4 regions of the Cytobacillus sp. Bac17 genome follow, and region 3 is predicted to be linked to each of the others. Evidence: a T-box and tRNA genes for the amino acid it is inferred to sense, from the RefSeq annotation. Region 3 holds a T-box; the other regions hold tRNA genes.
The links. The T-box of region 3 lies ahead of argS (arginine--tRNA ligase). A T-box ahead of a tRNA ligase gene usually reads a tRNA of that ligase, here a tRNA-Arg.
Positions count from the first base shown of each region.

Region 1 (4,897 bases), on a different contig from region 3:
GAACAAGGTTATATCGGATCAATTGTTGGTGGGAAAGTTTATTTTTATTATAAAGATATCACCTATCTTCATACGACTGAAACCATATTTGATGTTAGCTCCATTAGTAAGCTGCCTAAGGTTTCAATTATATATACTCATCAAGGAGATGAACGATATTTATACGACGCAGCCGTTCAAGCAGATACAAAGGGAATCATTGTAACTACTGCTGGGGGCTATACAATCTCTAAAGAAGCAGAGGCTGGAATTCATGATGCGATAAACAAAGGGGTTATCGTCATACGATCATCTCGACTCAATACGGGAATTGTTAGCCGTACTGATATGGATAATCAACACGCATATATCGTATCTGAATCATTAAATCCTCCAAAAGCAAGGATTCTTCTTATGCTAGCATTAAACTTAACAAATGATAAAAATGAGATTCAACAGTATTTTCATATATACTAATTTTTTGAGTGTCCCTTAGAAGAATGAAAAAAAAAGATTTGATTTTTCACGATTTCATTCAACGAATGATTTTTGAAGGAAGCGAAGATTCACGGTGTGAAAAAAATGGTGTAATGCCAGAAAGAATAAGGTGGATTATTATAAAAAGTTTGGTTTAAGAGACCAACTCCAGTTTTATAGGAGAGGGGAAATGCTAGAGTTCTAAAAAATTTAGTAGAGGAGATCAAAGATGGATATTATAGCTTTAAGGCGAAAGTTTCATATGCACCCTGAGGTTGGATTTACTGAATTTCGAACGGCTTCAAAGATAGTGGAGCTGTTAAACTCGCTTGGATATCATTTAATCTATGGGAGAGATGCAATGGACGGAGATTTTATGAGAGGAGTTCCATCCAATGCGGTTTTAGAGATGGCATATCAAAGGGCATTACTGGATGGTGCTAATCCGAATATACTTCAGAAAATGAAAGGTGGCTATACTACTGTAATTGGAGTTTTAAAAGGTATAAAACCGGGTCCTACCGTTGCATTTCGTTTTGATATGGATGCCTTGCCAATTGCAGAGAGTCAGGATGAGAACCATTATCCTAAAGTAAATGGTTTCCGTTCAAAATATGAAGGGAATATGCATGCTTGTGGGCATGATGGCCATACTGCCATAGGCTTGGGGCTCGCTGAAAAACTGGCGGATGGTCAGTTTGCTGGGACAATAAAGCTGATATTTCAGGCAGCAGAGGAAGGAGTTCGCGGAGCATATGCAATTGTACAGAAGGGGTTATTAGATGATGTGGATTATATGTTTTGTCATCATCTAGGTGCAGATGTTCCGACTGGTGAGTTCCATGGTGGTTCAACGCACTTCCTTTCCTCCACGAAAATGATAGCTCACTACTATGGTGTTGCTGCTCACGCAGGCGGTAATCCGGAAATGGGTAGAAATGCTTTGTTGGGTGCTAGTACCGCCTTATTAAATATACATGCTATCCCGCGCTTTAGTACAGGACCCACCCGAGTTAACGTAGGAATCTTAGAGGGTGGAACAGCAACTAATATCATTCCCCAATATGCAAAAATGAATATTGAGACTAGGGCTCTTACCGAAGAGGAGAATAAAGATTTGGAGGAGAGAGTTAGAAATATCATTACTCACAGTGCATCTATGCATGAGCTTGATCATCAAATTGAAGTTATTGGTGCCGCTATCCCAATTACCTGTGACAATGAACTGGTTGAGTTAACTATAGAAGAGGCAAAGCAAGCAGAAGGATTTACATCATTTGGAAATGGTGAAGGTAAAGGACTCGGGAGTGAAGATGCTAGCTTTATGATAAAACGAGTCCAAGATTTAGGGGGAAAAGGGACTTATATGATTGTAGGTTCCACTATACCCGCACCGCATCATAATCCAAAGTTTGATATTGAAGAAGAAATTCTTCCGCATGCAGTTGAATTGTTTAACCGAATTGCACGTCGAATATTAAAATAATTATTATTTGGATTTAGGTTATCGGTCACAAAGTGAATAATCATAACTTATTTGAAGTGTTTATCAGCATAAATTTGAGAAGTCCCGATTAATGTGATTCCTCTATTACACTTTTTTATGTTTAATATATTCATGTGTTATTGAAGATGAATGTAATTAACTAACGGATTCTTAACTTCAACATTAGCTGCTAATCAGGCAGCTTTTTCTTTTTAAACAACACTGATGTCTTAACCAACAACAGGGGCTTTAGTGGCCGATTAGAGGTATGAAATCATAAATAAAAATCGGTTCGACCCCAAACCGACCCCAAACTTGGTATTCTAAGGATTAGGAATAAACATATTGAATAAAATAAAAAGCGCAAAACCCTTGATATAAATGGGTTTTGCGCTTTTCTTTTGTAGCGTCCCAGGCGAGATTCGAACTCACGACCTACAGCTTAGGAGGCTGTCGCTCTATCCAGCTGAGCTACTGGGACATATTGGCGTAAGTATATTTTTTGTAGTGCAGATAAGACTGGTATATCCTGTTTCTTCCTCTGCAAGCCCAATACAAGGGAGCAAATGCGTCGAAACAGAGCTACAGGGATGTAATTCAGGGATGTTTACGCTTAGCTGAGCTATTGGGACAAAATAATATAACACAGTTATTTATTATAATCCCATAATCAAAAATGGTCAATAGTTATGACTAAAGTAAAAACCGGCCATTAATACATGACCGGTTTCTGTTCTAACTTGTAAGTTTTTTACGATAAAATCTGGCATATGCCTTTGATCTATCTTTTAGCTTCTTTAGCTGTGATGTTCTCAGTTCTATAATAGGCTGCGCAAATGAAGTAATCAGTTTGCTTGAGAGAAGCAAAGTCAGCAGCAGCGATATTCCGGCAAGCAGCAGGAAGTTTTCCGGTTTGCTGAAAAAGCCCTGTACATCACTTTCCCTGAATACCCGTACAAAGAATCCGTGAAGCAGATAGACATAAAGTGTATTTTTTCCTAAATCAGTAAAGAAATATTGTTTGCGGGGCACAAAAGCAAAGAAGCTAAATACCATTATCAAACTTAGGACATAAAAGCCCAATCTCGTTAAGACTGCCCCAATTGAAGCTGCCCCCATTTCAGTATATGGCTTTGAGCCAAGCAGCCACTTATAATCCACTTCAGGATAGAGGTAAAAGCCTATAAAGACTACAGCAAAGATTGCTAATGCACTAATTCTGAACTTTGGCTGGAATAGCGCATAGAAATGCTCCTTCTTTAAATAATAACCCAATAGGAATAAAGGAAAGAACACAAATGTTCTCGATAAACTTAAATAGTTTGAAATCCAATCGGCATATCCGACAGCAAGCCCAATGATAAAAGCAGCTACCAGGGAATAAACCGCTTTATACTTTGCAAAGAATAAAAGCATGATATTCCAGCAAAACATACTGATCAGGAACCATAAAGACCAATGCGGGTTAAAAGGATCCAACTCAAAGGTGCCTTTATTATATAAAAAATAATAGAAGATCGAATAAATAACCTGAAAAATAATATATGGCAGTATGAGCTTTTTTGCAATTTTCTTTATATAGCCTTTTTTATAAAAGCCTTTTGCAAAAAAACCGGATACCAGTATAAATGCTGGCATATGGAACGTGTAGATTACCTTATATAAAGTATAGATTGTTTCATTATCTTCAATAAAAGAGCGGAGTAAATGTCCGAAAACGACAAAGAAGATTAAAATAAACTTCGTGTTGTCGAAGTAATAGTCACGTTGTTTCATAAGTCCTCCTCTATTAAAGACCCCCATAAATACTCTTTCTTTCTTTACCCACTTTAACATGAAGCAAACTTCTTTTCTCGTGTAAATAGAAGGTTTAATTTACAGAAAAAGTAAAAACTTCTAACTCTGAAAATGCTGTCATACTAATTAGAAATTACTGTTATACAAATAAATATTGCTTGTTACTTCATATATTATATGGCTTGAATGGATTTAATTTAAATCTGTTTCAAATTTTATTTAAAGAAAATCATTTTTGTCGCAGATAAAAGGGAGTAGTCCGATTAGTATGTCATGACTGATGCTGACGTGAGAAAATCAGGTTTTTTAAGGTAAGAATTTAAAGGGAATAGGTGCAGGGAAGGCTTTATTAAAATGAAAAATTGGAAAAATAATCTTCAAATGTCTTTTTTGTTCTATTATAATGAATTGAAAGAATAGTAAAAAAGAATTAGGTACATACTAGTTCAATTGTTCGCATCTGGTTCAATCATAAAGGGGGAAGTTATGTTGAAAGGGGTAAGAAAATTTATACCTGGCAATAAGGAAAGAAAAGAATCGTCCAGGTCAAAAAAGTTTAAAATAGGCAAGTATTTAAATAAAATGGCGAGCACGAAATGGTGGAGGAACCTGAAGCTTGGCCAGAAATATGGGGTTGCGCTTTTTGTGACCATTGGACTATTCACGGTTTCCACCGTTCTAACTTTCTTCTTGCTGACAATTGCCAATTCAAAACTGGAGACTGTTAAGGATTCTGGGGAAAAAGCCATTAAGATTACAGAATCAGCGGCCACTTTTCATCATAAAGGGAGCACGATTGGAAACTTTATCATTGACTCCAACCCCAAACATTTAAAAACATTTGATGAGCTGACAGAGGATTTTAATAAATTGAAAGAGGAAATTTCTCCGGAACTGAGCGATTCAAAATCAAAAACCCTTTTTAGGCAAATCGATGAAAATGATCAAAAAATCACCAGTTTATTTCATGATGTCATCGAGCCAGAAGTAAAACTGCAGCATGCAAGAGAATATAGGCTGGGGAAATTGCAGGCAGATAATATTATTTCTGAAACGGTTGATAAGTTAAATACCCTTGGCAGAATGATGAAGGAGGATCAGCAAAAGGCTGTGTCTTCTGCCAAATATGGTCTTATCCTTACTTTAATAGTACTTGGT
Region 1 is NZ_JALJRC010000001.1:772,431-777,327, reverse strand. Features, by position in the region: gene NR125_RS03865 (type II asparaginase) at 1-456, shown strand, start outside; gene NR125_RS03860 (amidohydrolase) at 686-1,942, shown strand; tRNA gene NR125_RS03855 (tRNA-Arg) at 2,350-2,423, opposite strand; gene NR125_RS03850 (acyltransferase family protein) at 2,678-3,718, opposite strand; gene NR125_RS03845 (methyl-accepting chemotaxis protein) at 4,226-4,897, shown strand, end outside.
Region 1: it encodes a tRNA-Arg, which carries the amino acid that the T-box ahead of argS (arginine--tRNA ligase) is inferred to sense. The anticodon was not compared.

Region 2 (4,897 bases), on a different contig from region 3:
GGTAGATTTAATATTTGAAAAGGGATTACCCTTTTAACAACTGTTTTGCTGCACCTTCATCTGTCACTAAAATGGTAGAGGATGGTGCCCGTTTCATGTATGCAGCAATGGCTTTTGCCTTTGAAGAGCCGCCTGCCACTGCAATGACATGTTCAATATGGGATAGGTCATCCAGCTGAAGGCCGATGGTCTGAACCTTATGTACAACCTCGCCGCCTTCATTGAAGTAATAACCAAAGGATTCTCCTACTGCTTGGGCATGCTTGATTTTAACAAAATCTTCTTCACTGGTTTTGCGGCGTTCCGCCATTGTAATAGCGTCCCCAATCCCGTGTAAAACCATGCTAGCAGATTTGATCTGGGTGATTACTTCTTTAATATTGGGTTCCTTAATAATGCTTTCATACATCTCCCTGCTCACCTGGTCCGGTACATAAAGGACGCGGTGTCTGGAATCTGTATGATCAGCCATTTTTGCACAAATGGTGTTAGCCTGATTTTTAACATCTTCCCCAATTCCGCCCCGTGCCGGCACAAACAGCCAATCCCGTTCAGCAAGATCAGGGGTTAGCATCTCCGCTACGGCTGCCATTGTGGATCCGCCGGTAACTGCGATGATATTTTTGCCTTTGAGCCTTGATTTCATACACATCGCTGTTGCCCTGCCAAGCTCCTGCTTTACCCATGGAGATTCATCGCTGTTGCCCGAAACAATGATCGCCTGGCGAATGCCAAGTTTTCGGGATAATTCCTGCTCCATTACGGCTATACCCGATATATCCCTCATTATTCCTTCAAGAGCTTCAAGCAAATCCCTGCCATCGGCAGAAAGGCTCATCCCCGTACTTGAAATGCGGATCAGATTCTGGTCTTTTAAAAATTCAACCTCACTTCTCAGCACTCTTTCCGTCAGGCCCAAACTTACTGCAAGGCTCCTTCTTCCAACCGGCTCCATCAGCCCTATGTAATGAAGGATCCCATAGCGCTTCTGCATAACCGCAAGCATATCAGGCAATAATCTTTTTTGAATATCAATTAGTGAGTACATCCGGATAGCTCCTTAATCATATGTGGTCATTTTTTGTCCCGCATAGACATATTATGTCCCACTTACCACAAAAAAAATCACCCTTGCTTCTCTTCAATAATAGCAAGAGTGAGTAGTGAAATCAACTGATAAAACTCAGTTTTTTTCTGTAAGCGCTTCACTTACCGTAATGGCATCAATATGCCCGAACTGCACTTTATACCCATCAATTTCAACAACCGGGATCATGAGCCCATACTTCTCTGTCAGTTCATCGCTACCATCAATGTCTTTCTCAATTAAGATAAATTCGTACTCTTTCTTTAATTCCATTATTACATCCTTGGCTTTATCACACAGCGGGCATCTGCTGCGTGTATAAAACACGACCTCTGGCTGTTTCAATCAGCAAATCTCCTTTATCAGTCATACCTTTTCCGTTTAGATGATGATGGGATGCCCAGCTGATCCCGATATTTTGCTATCGTCCTTCTGCTGACAACCATCCCCTCTTCTTCCTTCAGCAGCTTCACAAGCTCCTGGTCGGATAAAGGCTTTTGCTTATTTTCCTTTTCTATCATTTTACCAATTATCGTCTTGACCTGCTGTGAAGACGTATTTTCATCGGATGTTGTTTTAATCGTGCTTGAGAAAAACGACCTCAGCTCATAGGTCCCATATGGCGTTTGCGCATATTTTTCCCGGACAGCACGGCTGACAGTTGATTCATGAATATCGAGTTCATCTGATATTTCCTTCATGGTCATCGGCTTCAGATGTGAAGGTCCTTTTATAAAGAAGTCCTGCTGTTTTTCAACGATTTTAAGGGTCACATTCGCAAGAGTCTCTTTTCTCTGCTCTATGCTCCTCATGATCCATTGATAATCCTGCTGCTTTTCCTGAAGGAAGCGGCTGACATTCCGGTCTCCAGAGGCCGCAAACTTTTTATAATAACCTTCATTAAAACTGATTTTAGGAAGCACTTCATCAAAAACACTTACAGAAAAGGAGTTTCCATCCCACTTAATTATCACGTCCGGTGTTATATATGCCGATTTCTCGCTTTGGAAGGATGAAGCCGGCCTAGGATTCAAGGTCTGCACAAGGTCGAATACCTCCTGAATCTCTTTTAGCCCCACACCAAGCTGCTTGGAAATCTCTTTCCATTTCTTCTCCGCAAAAAAGGTAAAGTATTCAGCTAAAATAATTTCAGCGAGTTCATTTCTCTCTGGCAATCTCTTAATCTGCAGGGAAAGGCACTCCTGGAGATTCCTCGCGCCAACACCAGCAGGCTCGAGTTCCTGCAATTCTTCAAGCATCTGTTCCATATTTTCAAGAGGCATCTGGAGCGCCTTGGCAGCTGTCTGCAAATCCGCTCGCAAGTAACCGTTTTCATCAAGGCTCTCAATAAGATGCTCAATTACTTTTTGTTCGTCCTTGTTTAATTTCAAATGAAGCTGCGACTTCAAATATTCATCCAGCTTCATCGTCTTTCCGCAGCCAATCTGCTCAATCCAATTTATTTTATCTTTTTCGACTTTTATTCTCGTCGGTTTGACACGGTCATAACGGGGATCCATCGTCTGGACTTGACCGGACTCTACTTTTAAAAGGGGATTTTCAAGCGCCTTGCTTTCCAAAAAAGCAGAAAGCTCCTGTGTGCTGTATTGCAGAAGGGCAATCGCCTGCGTCAGCTCCTGTGTCATTGTTAATTTCATTGTCTGCTGCTGCCATAACCCAGCTTTCAAATTCATCGTACATTCCCCCTGTCCCCATTTTACAATATTCCAGGTAAATGTTGTATGGAAATATCTTGGCAAATGCCAATCGCACGGGCACTTTACCATCTTTCTGAATACTTCACAATATGCATGGAAGAGGGAAGAATATTCATTTTTTATGGTGAAAACTGTGGATTTTAAGGATTTTTTTGAAATTCAGGCTTAAGTTTAGGAAGTTTTTTAGATTTATGTGCGGATAGAGGAATTTTATTTGCGTATAGGGCCAATTTACTTGCGGATAAATTTTTTTGTGTGCGCATAGGCTGGATTTATTTGCGGATAGCGTAAAAAGTAAAAACTCCCTGTCCATATCAGACAAGGAGTTTTGGCAGCGCCCTCGGCAGGAATCGAACCCACATCTTAAGAACCGGAATCTCACGTGCTATCCGTTGCACCACGAGGGCAGATATTTTAACAGGTGGCTGACCAAGCGCTCAGCCGCTACGATAACTAATTATATGATAAGTTTATTCACTTTGCAAGCCTCCTTTTAGTTTAAAAATTGGAACAATGGGTATCATGGAATGAGATAGCACAGCACAGAAAAAAGTGTCGAACGAATCAAGCACAAATTCTATGCGATTTGTTTGACCTTAATTGACCATCAGTGTATCATGATAATACATAGGAGTTAAAAAATTTTCTTTACTTGGAAGAACATGCTTGTTCATCTTGTGTGTTGACCTTATCTTGAAGGAGGAATTGGAAAATGAACTTAATCCCTACAGTTATTGAACAAACAAACCGCGGGGAGCGCGCTTATGATATTTACTCCCGCCTTTTAAAAGACCGCATCATTATGCTGGGAAGCGCAATCGATGACAATGTGGCAAACTCAATTGTTGCCCAGCTTTTATTCCTTGAAGCAGAAAATCCTGAAAAAGACATTTCCATTTACATTAATAGCCCGGGCGGTAGCATTACAGCTGGTATGGCTATTTATGATACGATGCAATTTATCAAGCCAAAGGTACAAACGATCTGTATCGGTATGGCAGCATCCATGGGTGCGTTCCTTCTTGCTGCTGGTGAGAAAGGCAAGCGTTTTGCCCTTCCAAACAGTGAAGTCATGATTCATCAGCCGCTAGGCGGAGCTCAGGGACAGGCGACTGAAATTGAAATCGCTGCAAAGCGCATTCTTTTCCTTCGCGAAAAATTAAACACAATTCTTTCAGAGCGCACTGGACAGCCGCTTGAAGTCATTGCGAGAGACACTGACCGCGATAACTTTATGACAGCTGAAAGAGCTCTTGAATACGGTTTGGTTGACCAAATCATTACCAGAAACTCTTTGGATGAGAAGAAAGATAAATAATAAGCATAAAAAAACAACTCGCATCTTCCCGATGCGAGTTGTTTTAGTTTTCCTTTTGAATATAGTTCGCAAGTGCCTCAAGAGCTTCGTTTTCGTCGTTCCCTTCAGCCTTGAGGGTAATGACCGATCCTGAGCTTACTGCCAGACTCATCAGCCCCATTATGCTTTTGGCATTTACCTTCTTTCCGTCCTTCTCCAGAAAAATATCGGATGAGAACCGATTGGCCTCCTGTACGAACAATGCCGCCGGACGTGCCTGTAATCCTGTTTTCAGCTTAACTTCAACCTGTTTTTCCGCCATTGTATATCTCCTCCCTGCTGATCCCTCTATCAGTGAGCATCTATAGTGTCGCCTGCCCGGAGTTTCTCAGCGATTTCATCTATTTTTCTTAATCTGTGATTAATACCCGATTTACTGATATTTCCGCCTGAGACCATTTCCCCAAGCTCTTTTAAAGTGACATCCTGGTAAGCTACACGCAATTCGGCAATTTCCCGCAGTTTGTCAGGAAGAACCTGAAGTCCGACAGTTTGATCGATGAACCGGATATTTTCCACCTGGCGCAAAGCAGCTCCAATTGTTTTGTTTAAGTTCGCTGTTTCACAATTTACGAGCCGGTTGACCGAGTTTCGCATATCGCGGACAATCCGGATGTCTTCAAACCGGAGCAGAGCTGCGTGTGCACCGATAATATTTAGGAACTCCGTTATTTTTTCGGCTTCCTTTAAATACGTGATATAGCCTTTTTTCCGTTCAAGCGTTTTGCTGTTCAG
Region 2 is NZ_JALJRC010000004.1:145,612-150,508, forward strand. Features, by position in the region: gene NR125_RS08675 (sugar-binding transcriptional regulator) at 26-1,048, opposite strand; gene NR125_RS08680 (glutaredoxin family protein) at 1,184-1,432, opposite strand; gene rpoN (RNA polymerase factor sigma-54) at 1,450-2,781, opposite strand; tRNA gene NR125_RS08690 (tRNA-Arg) at 3,141-3,212, opposite strand; gene clpP (ATP-dependent Clp endopeptidase proteolytic subunit ClpP) at 3,518-4,123, shown strand; gene NR125_RS08700 (HPr family phosphocarrier protein) at 4,167-4,424, opposite strand; gene whiA (DNA-binding protein WhiA) at 4,454-4,897, opposite strand, start outside.
Region 2: it encodes a tRNA-Arg, which carries the amino acid that the T-box ahead of argS (arginine--tRNA ligase) is inferred to sense. The anticodon was not compared.

Region 3 (4,897 bases):
GTTCGATATCCTTAATGGAAAGTACCGCTCCCTCTTTCATAAGAGACTTTAAGGAAAGCAGGACATCTCTGGTGATAGGAGGATACGTCTTTTTCTTTTTTATGCCAAGGAGCGTTTTTTCGACTTTCATCTGTCCCATTTTACCGGGGATTACTTCCCCAAGCATGCGGTAAAAATCGTTCAGATCGCGATAATATGTACGGTTAAACCAGCCATCATCATGGGCCAGGTACACATAGCGATTGCTCAGATAATTGTAAAAAGGCGGCTTAAGATGTTCCTTGACATGGCCGAGATAAAGAAGCTCAGCAATTGTCTGGCCGGGAAGCTCATTCACCGCTTCCTCTTCCTCGAAATCAATCCAGCAAAAATCGCCATAGCCATATACATCATCCTCAACCAGCCTGCCCAGCTTGTCCCTTGACACATAATCGAACATCGTGTGGGTATTAAAGTCCCCATGTTCAAAACGATGCTTTAACAACAGCAGATTGTTAATAGAATCGGAATGAGTTTGGGCAAACTCTGCAAACTCAATTCCATAAGTCATCACATACTGATCCTGTTCATTAAGATGGATGTAGATGAGATCACGAATAGCATGATTCCTTCTTTTCAATGACGAAACCTCCGAACCGTTACCCAAAGTGGTGTTTTCAAAGAAAAGCACTGAGCTAGACAGATAAGAATAGCGCAAGCGCCTTCACAAATTAGTAAAAAGACAGCTTCTTTTTGAAACTGCCTGTTAAACATCCAGTATTTTATTCTCTTATTGTAGCAAAAATAACTGAAAATATCTTTGCCGATGAGAAAAAATTTTAAATTGCAGCCTGCCCGGTTTTTTGGAAATACAGGAAACCATCATGCTGATTCATTCGTCTAACTACATGCAGAGAAAAATGTATTCTGTTCTCCATTGTAAGGTTTATTTTTCTTTGTTAGGATAAAAATGTAAAAAGGTACAGAAACCAGGTGTATACAAATGAACAAGAATAATAGATTCTCAGACCGGTTCGATTGGACGTTATGCTTTCTGCTGCTGCTATTTTTCCTCATCAGCTGCATCGCTATTTACAGCGGACAATCCTCCAATCAATATGAAGGGAATTTTGTCGTCTCACAAATAAAAAATTATGTTGTCGGAGCTATCATTGTGGCAATTGTCATGTATTTTGACAGCGAGCAAATCAGAAGGCTTACTTGGCTGCTGTACGGTTTAGGCATCCTATTGCTTGTCGGGTTATTCATTGCACCGGAAAGCATTGCACCAGAGCGCAAAGGGGCTACATTGTGGTATATCATTCCTGGACTTGGTTCTGTGCAGCCCTCAGAGTTTGTTAAGGTATTCCTTATCATTGCCCTCAGCAAAATCATCGCTGACCACCATCTGAAATATCAGGCAAAGACTGCAGGCACGGACTTTTTCCTTCTAATCAAATTAGGGGCTGCCACATTGCCTCCATTAGGATTGATTATTATTGAAGACCTGGGTACCGCCCTTGTCATCATTGCCATATTAACTGGAATCATCCTGGTTTCCGGGATCACCTGGAAAATCCTTGTTCCGATTTATGGAATCCTTGGCGCTTTCGCGGGAACGGTGCTCTATCTGGTCATCATAGCACCGGAGATTTTAGAGAAGTACCTTGGGATAGACCCCTATCAGTTCAGCCGAATTTATTCCTGGCTTGACCCGGTTAATCACAAGCAGGGAGCCGGAATGCAGCTGTACAACTCCATGCTCGCAATCGGCTCAGGATTAATATCCGGAAAAGGGTTTACTGACAGACAGGTGTATGTGCCTGATGCCCATACTGATTTTATTTTTAGCGTCATTGGCGAGGAGTACGGCTTTTTTGGTGCAAGTGTAGTAATCAGCCTTTTCTTTCTGCTCATCTATCACTTAACTAAAACCGGCTTGGAGACGACCGACCCTTTTAATACCTATATTTGCGTCGGGGTCATCAGTATGATCACCTTCCATGTATTTCAAAATATCGGTATGACTATTCAGGTACTGCCAATCACCGGCATTCCGCTGCCGTTTATCAGCTACGGCGGAAGCTCGCTTATGGGAAACATGATGGCGATGGGCCTGATTTTCAGCATCCGCTACCATCACAGAACTTATATGTTTTCAACGGATTCAAATTATGTTGCAAAATAATTCCAACGGCGTATAATAACATTAATATATTTAGTGTCTATGATGAAGAGAGTAGCAAAGGGCCCTTTCCTAAAAGCGAGACAGGGACGGTGCAAGCCTGTCGGGAAATCCTTTCGTGAAGCGCACTTCGGAGATGCATAGCTGAAAGAAAAGTAGGCTATGCCGGGTAAGGAGTCCCGTTACCAAACCCCTTTAGGAAATGCGTTCAAACATATTTTGAAACGTCCTTTCAAAAGAGGTCCTTTGGACAATCAGAGTGGTACCGCGGGTAGACTTCAGCTCGTCTCTATTTTTATATAGAGGCGGGCTTTTTTATTTTCCAGGAGGTGTTAATATGATCAATTTCAAAGCTATTTTCACAGCTCAGCTGGCTTCAGTGCTGAATGGGCAGCTTTCTGACGAAGCAATTGCGGACTTAATCGAAACGCCAAAGAATCCGGCACATGGCGATCTTGCTTTTCCCTGTTTTACACTTGCAAAAGCATTCAGGAAGTCACCTGCCTCTATTGCTGACGAGACAGCGTGCCTGATTCAGGGACCGCATATCGAAAAAGCAGAGGCTGCTGGTCCTTACATTAATATCTTCTTTTCCAAAGAGTCAGCCGGTGCAGTCATAATGGAAAAAATTTTGAACGAAGGAAAAGAATATGGACAGAAGAATGATGGCGCAGGCAAAACAGCCGTGCTTGATTTCTCTTCGCCAAACATCGCAAAGCCCTTCTCCATGGGCCATTTGCGGTCTACGGTCATTGGAAACGCCCTCGGCAGCCTGGCCGAAAAATGCGGTTATACAGCGGTCAGAATCAACCACTTAGGCGATTGGGGCACACAATTCGGCAAGCTGATCACCGCTTATACAAAGTGGGGCAGCCCGGATAAAGTGAAGGAAAATCCCATAAAGGAACTGCTTAGCCTATATATACGCTTCCATGAAGAAGCAGAAGCTAACCCAGCCCTTGAAGATGAAGCGCGTTCCTGGTTCAAAGAGCTTGAAAACGGAAATGAGCAAGCTCAGGCACTCTGGAGCTGGTTTAGAGAAGAATCATTGAAAGAATTCCAGCGGGTTTATGATATGCTTGGCATTCATTTCGACTCATACAATGGTGAAGCTTTTTATAATGATAAAATGGAACCCGTCATAGAGGAACTCATGGCAAAAGACCTGCTGGCTGAGTCTGATGGCGCAGAGGTGGTTCAACTGCCTGATGAAGACCTTCCTCCATGCCTGATAAAAAAATCCGACGGAGCGACTCTGTATGCAACACGGGATCTCGCTGCAGCTTTTTATAGAAAAGAAACCTATCAGTTTGATCATTCCCTATACATTGTCGGTCAGGAACAGAGCATCCATTTCAGGCAGGTTAAAAGCGTTATTAAAAAGATGGGTTATGAGTGGGCGGATAATATGAGACATGTCCCTTTTGGCCTCTATTTAAAAGATGGAAAAAAGATGTCTACCCGAAAAGGCAGAGTCATCCTTCTTGAGGAGGTCCTGAATGAAGCAATCCTTCTGGCAAAGACCAATATCGAAGCTAAAAATCCCGGCTTGGAAAACAAAGATGAAGTCGCTGAAGCAGTCGGCATCGGGGCTATTCTGTTCCATGATCTGAAAAATGACCGCATGAATAATATTGAATTTTCACTTGAAGATATGCTGACATTTGAAGGAGAAACAGGACCCTATCTGCAATACACCAATGCCCGGGCCTATTCTCTTCTCCGCAAGGCAGACAATATTCCATCTGCCGAAAATGGGCTATCTGATTCTTACAGCTGGGAAATTATCAAGCTGCTCTATCAGTATCCTGAAAAAATCAGACAATCTTATATGCAGCTTTCCCCTTCTGTCCTGGCTAAATATTTGATTGATGTGGCTCAAGCCTTCAATAAATATTACGGACAGGTAAGAATATTAGAAAAGGATAACAGCATCAAATCAAGACTTGCCCTTGTCAAAGCAGTCACAATTGTTCTTTCCGACGGGATGCAGACACTCGGCATGAAGGTGCCCCGGCAAATGTAAAAGGAGAGGCCATTATGGTCTCTCCTTTTTTGCCTTTGTGCGGGCATTTGCTTTATGCATTTTCACAAGGCTTCTTACTAAAAAGCCGCCGACAAAAATGGCCATCAGCACTAAGCCGGTATAATTCAAATGTATTAATTTCAGAATCACACTTGCCACTGTAGCCATATATAAGGCTCCGAGCATATAGGTGATTTCTTCGTTTTCAAAATAGGAGGTAAGCTTCGCTCCAAATTGTGACCCTATCAGGCCTCCTGTTACGAGTGAAATGCCAATCCAATAATCAATGCTGACAGTGGAAGCGTAGGATAGAAAGCCTGCAGATACGATTAACATGATAGCAAACAAGCTGGTTCCTACTGCTTTCTTCGGCATCATCCCTAAATAGGCAACCGATAAAGGCACCATAATAAAGCCGCCGCCCACACCTAATGTCGTAGAAACAAATCCTGCAAAAAATCCAATCAGAACCATTTTCACAATGGATGGAGAATGTTCAGATGACGGAGAGGCATTGGCTGATTTTTTCCCTCTTTTTAACATGCCCAAAGCAAAATAAGACAGCAGAATGATATAAAACAAAGGAACTGCCCACGCATCCCAGCCCTTTTCCTCAAGAAACAGCACGAAGGGATGGGCGGCCTGAGTAGCTGCCATGCCGCTTAGTCCAAGAATCAGCCCTTGCTTAAGCCATATATTCTTCATCC
Region 3 is NZ_JALJRC010000022.1:40,711-45,607, forward strand. Features, by position in the region: gene NR125_RS21140 (hypothetical protein) at 1-619, opposite strand, end outside; gene NR125_RS21145 (FtsW/RodA/SpoVE family cell cycle protein) at 983-2,167, shown strand; T-box leader at 2,198-2,458, shown strand; gene argS (arginine--tRNA ligase) at 2,505-4,190, shown strand; gene NR125_RS21155 (sulfite exporter TauE/SafE family protein) at 4,203-4,897, opposite strand, start outside.

Region 4 (4,897 bases), on a different contig from region 3:
TTTCTTTCGGTTTGTCCAAATTTGTCAAAAATCTATTAACACTTTTATCCCAAAAGCCGGTCTAAATTTCAGATAGGCTCGTATACATGTAGTACAAACTGTCTCAGGGGGGATTATGTATGTCTATAAATAAAAAAACGTCTATAGTGTCAGCTGTGCTGGTATCATCTGTTCTATTATCAGGATGCGGATTGTTCGGAAGCCAGGGGAAGGAAAAGGTCGATCCGCCAAAAGCAGTATCTTATACCGATGAAGGCGAGAGTGTAGCCGAAGAAACAGCTGGAAAAGAAACAGCCGAAAATGAAGAGGGTGTTACGGCAAATCTTAAAACAGAGCTTTACTTGATTGATAAGAACGGGTATGTCGTTCCCCAGACTATTGACTTGCCAAAAACTAATTCAGTTGCTACACAGGCGTTAGAATACCTGGTAGAAAACGGTCCTGTTACAGAATTTCTTCCTAATGATTTCCGTGCAGTCCTTCCGGCTGATACAAAAGTTTCGGTAAATATTAAAGATAAAGTTGCAACCGTCGATTTTTCAAAAGAATTTAAGGAATATGCTAAGGAGGATGAAAAGAAAATTCTCCAATCAGTAACCTGGACACTTACACAATTTGATTCCATTGATAAAGTTAAGCTGACATTAAACGGACATGAATTAAAGGAGATGCCTGTGAATGGCACTCCGGTCAGTTCGGCGTTAAGCAGAGCCAATGGAATAAACATGGATACAACGGAAGTAGTGGATATCACGAATACGAAGCCGGTTACCGTTTATTATCTGGGCGGGGATGAAGAAAACTATTATTACGTGCCTGTCACCAAGCGTGTCAGCAATGATATGGACAATAAAGTTGAAGCGGTTGTATCCGAACTGATAAAAGGGCCGAACTATGCTTCTAATCTGGTGACAGACTTCCTTCCGGATGTAGAGCTGCTTGAGGCTCCAAAAGTTGAAGAAGGAAAAGTCACATTAAACTTCAATGAGAATGTTTTCAGCAGCTTCGAAGAGAAAATGATTTCCAAGCACTTGCTGAATACACTTGTCCTTTCACTGACAGAACAAAAGGGCATCGAAAGCGTGGCTGTCACAGTCGATGGCAAAGCAGAGATTGTCAATGAGGATGGCCAAAAACTATCTGAGCCTGTAACCCGTCCTGAAAATGTGAATACAGGAAGTTTTTAATAGAGCAGATTTTGTTATACTATATAATAACAGGAAAAAGAGGTTGGCATTTAATGCCGCCTCTTCTTTGTTGGTAAAATGAAGGCATGCCAATGTACCTGGACAAAAACATACTTAGGGCGATGCTCTGGATAAATTATTTTTTTACATATGGAAAAGAAGGGGGAATCAGCTTATGCGTGCAGATGGACGTGAACCGAAGCAGCTTAGGCCTATACATATTGAATCAGATTACTTAAAGCATCCTGAGGGCTCTGTGCTTATAACTGTGGGAGACACGAAGGTGATTTGCACAGCAAGTATCGATGAGAGGGTCCCTCCTTTTATGAGGGGACAGGGGAAAGGCTGGATAACAGCTGAATATTCCATGCTTCCAAGAGCAACCGAACAGAGAAACATCAGGGAATCGGCAAAAGGGAAAATCTCAGGTAGAACAATGGAAATCCAGCGTCTGATCGGCCGTGCTCTCCGCGCAGTGGTGGATCTTGATGCGCTTGGCGAAAGAACGGTTTGGCTTGATTGCGACGTAATCCAGGCGGATGGAGGGACCCGGACAGCATCTATTACAGGAGCCTTTGTCGCTATGTCACAGGCGATGGATAAACTGTACAGCAGCAAGAAACTTGCTCACTACCCAATAAATGATTTCCTTGCTGCCATAAGCGTGGGAATTCTTAAAAATAAGCAGGCTGCAGTGGATTTGAATTATATTGAAGACTCCTCAGCGGAAGTAGATATGAATGTCGTTATGACTGGCAGCGGTGAGTTTGTGGAGCTTCAGGGAACGGGAGAAGAAGCGACTTTTTCTTATACCCAGCTGCAGGAAATGCTGGGTGCTGCACAGGAAGGGATATCAGAGCTGTTTGAGTTTCAAAAGGCTGCGCTTGGAGAGAAAATCACAGAAAGTATTCTAAGTAAAAGAGAAAAGCTGGAGGGGAGGTCATAGCATGCAGGAAGTGATTATCGCTACTAAAAATGCAGGCAAAGCCAGAGAGTTTGAACGGATGTTCAAACCTCTTGGGTATGAAGTTAAAACGCTGCTGGATTATCCTGATTTTCATGATGTAGAGGAAACAGGAAGCACGTTTGAAGAGAATGCCATTCTGAAAGCGGAAGCCGTTTCTGAAGCTTTTGGAAGAATGGTAATTGCCGATGATTCAGGATTGATCATTGATGCGCTTGGAGGAAAGCCAGGCATCTATTCAGCCCGCTATGCAGGAGAAGAAAAAAACGACCAGAAAAACATGGAAAAGGTTCTGGATGAGCTCGAAAGTATTCCGGATCATAAGCGGCAGGCGCGGTTCTATTGTGCTCTTGCAATCGCTGCACCCGGAAAAACTACTGTAACAGTTGCAGGAACTTGTGAAGGCCATATCTTAAGAGAAAAAAGAGGGACTAATGGATTTGGCTATGATCCTATTTTCTTTACAGAAGAAAAAAACAAAGCAATGGCTGAATTAATGCCGGAGGAAAAAAGCCAGATCAGCCATAGGGCGCATGCTCTCAAAAAGCTGGAGGAGCTGCTTCCTTCTTTTGTGACGGGAGCTGAGAACTCATGAAGGTTCTGATAGTCAGTGATAGCCATGGGTTAACCTCTGAACTCAGCCAAATCCGCGAAATGCATCCTGATATGGATTTGATGATTCATTGCGGAGATTCTGAGCTTCAGGCAGATCATGACTCATTAAGAGGCTACGCTGCTGTAAGAGGAAATTGTGACTTTGAGGCAGCGTTCCCGGAGGATAGAGTAGAAGAAGCTGGGGGACTCCGCTTTTTCGTCACACACGGCCACAGATATTCCGTTAAGTCTACCTTAATGAATCTGTCATACAAGGCACATGAAATGGAAGCAGATATCGTATGCTTTGGCCATTCACACGGTCTGGGAGCTGAAATGTCCGATGGGATATTATTTATTAACCCCGGAAGCATATGGCTGCCCAGAGGAAGAAAGGAAAAAACATATGTCATACTGGAAGCCAGGGGAAAGGATGTTACACTGGATGTGTATGACTTATCTAATGGGAAAATTCCTGAACTGACACAAAATTTTTCACTGGTAAAAAGCGAGTAATTTGAATATAATAACTGAGGGAAGCCAGTCTTCCCTCAATAATAAAAAAATATCTTACAAAGTGTTGACTTCTTAACATTTGTTTAATATAATAAATCTTGTCGTTGAGTTAATTAATCTCAATCAAGAAAAAATGTTCAATACGTCCCAGTAGCTCAGCTGGATAGAGCAACGGCCTTCTAAGCCGTCGGTCGGGAGTTCGAATCTCTCCTGGGACGCCATTTACACATCTGGCAGCACTACATATCTTACCGAATTCTTACTCACCTTTTTGGTGAGTTTTTTTATTTTTAATCTAGTTTTAATAGCAGTAGTCTCCCAGTGGAACCTTCAGTACTTAAGCCATTTTAAAACCTCTTAAATTTAAACCGATTTCAGCTGTCATACCCCTTCATAAAAAAATTATCTAAAATTTTTTTGTCCCAGAGAATGTGAATATATCAACAATGTAAGCGGATACACAAAAACAGACTAATCGAAATTATCAAATAATTCATAAAAAGGGTGTTGACGGCTGATAAAAATGGGCGTAAGATAGTCCTCAATATAAGAAATTCACACCTTTAAGTTAAATAGAATTATAACCTTCATCTTAGTGAAAACATTCTTGTAATAAGCTTCTTGGGTTTTTTTTATTTAATAATTCAACGGTTTAAAGCGTTAGTGTAATGAGGTTGAAATCAGAATATGAAAAGCGTAGAAGAGGATAAGTAGTTTTATGACAGGCATTCACAGAGAGCCGGACCTGCTGAAAACCGGTAATGCCCTCTTAAAATGAACTCACCTCTGAGCGCAGTCCTGAAAGATGATCGATTAGGGGCTGCCGGGTGTTCTTCACCCGTTATCAAAACGGACAGCATTTGGCTGTTCATGAGTGCACGCACTATAAGCGTGAATCAGGGTGGTACCGTGGAACAGGTTATCAAAGCCTTTTCATCCCTTATACCTACAATCGATAGGTGTCTTTAGGGGTGGAAGGGCTTTTTATATTGGAATTATATAAACATGAGGAGGTTATCAACAAATGCTGCAGGAAGCTGCCTTAACAGAAACAAAAACGGAGACACATCCTGTCACCGGTGCTGATCTGTTATTAAGAGCCTTGGAGAAAGAAAATGTTGAAGTGATTTTTGGTTATCCTGGAGGAGCTGTTCTTCCACTCTACGACAAACTGTATCATTCAGAGATTCTTCATGTGCTGCCGCGTCATGAACAGGGAGGAATTCATGCTGCTGAAGGGTATGCCCGGATATCTGGAAAGCCGGGCGTTGTAATTGCCACTTCAGGCCCAGGAGCCACTAATATTGTTACCGGGCTTGCGGACGCAATGATGGATTCACTTCCGCTGATTGTTTTTACAGGCCAGGTGGCAACGGGAGTCATTGGATCAGACGCCTTTCAGGAGGCAGATATCCTGGGGATAACCACTCCAATTACAAAATACAATTATCAGGTCCGCAGCATTGAAGATATCCCGAGAATTGTTAAAGAAGCTTTTTATATAGCTTCAACCGGCAGGCCAGGACCAGTACTGATCGATATACCTAAAGACATCGCTGCGGGAGTTTCAGATCAGCCTGAGGAAGAAAAGGAAGTGAATCTGCCGGGATATCAGCCGACATTAAAACCAAATTAC
Region 4 is NZ_JALJRC010000002.1:413,543-418,439, reverse strand. Features, by position in the region: gene NR125_RS06455 (GerMN domain-containing protein) at 120-1,187, shown strand; gene rph (ribonuclease PH) at 1,363-2,133, shown strand; gene NR125_RS06445 (XTP/dITP diphosphatase) at 2,135-2,746, shown strand; gene NR125_RS06440 (metallophosphoesterase) at 2,743-3,261, shown strand; tRNA gene NR125_RS06435 (tRNA-Arg) at 3,406-3,482, shown strand; T-box leader at 3,950-4,205, shown strand; gene ilvB (acetolactate synthase large subunit) at 4,286-4,897, shown strand, end outside.
Region 4: it encodes a tRNA-Arg, which carries the amino acid that the T-box ahead of argS (arginine--tRNA ligase) is inferred to sense. The anticodon was not compared.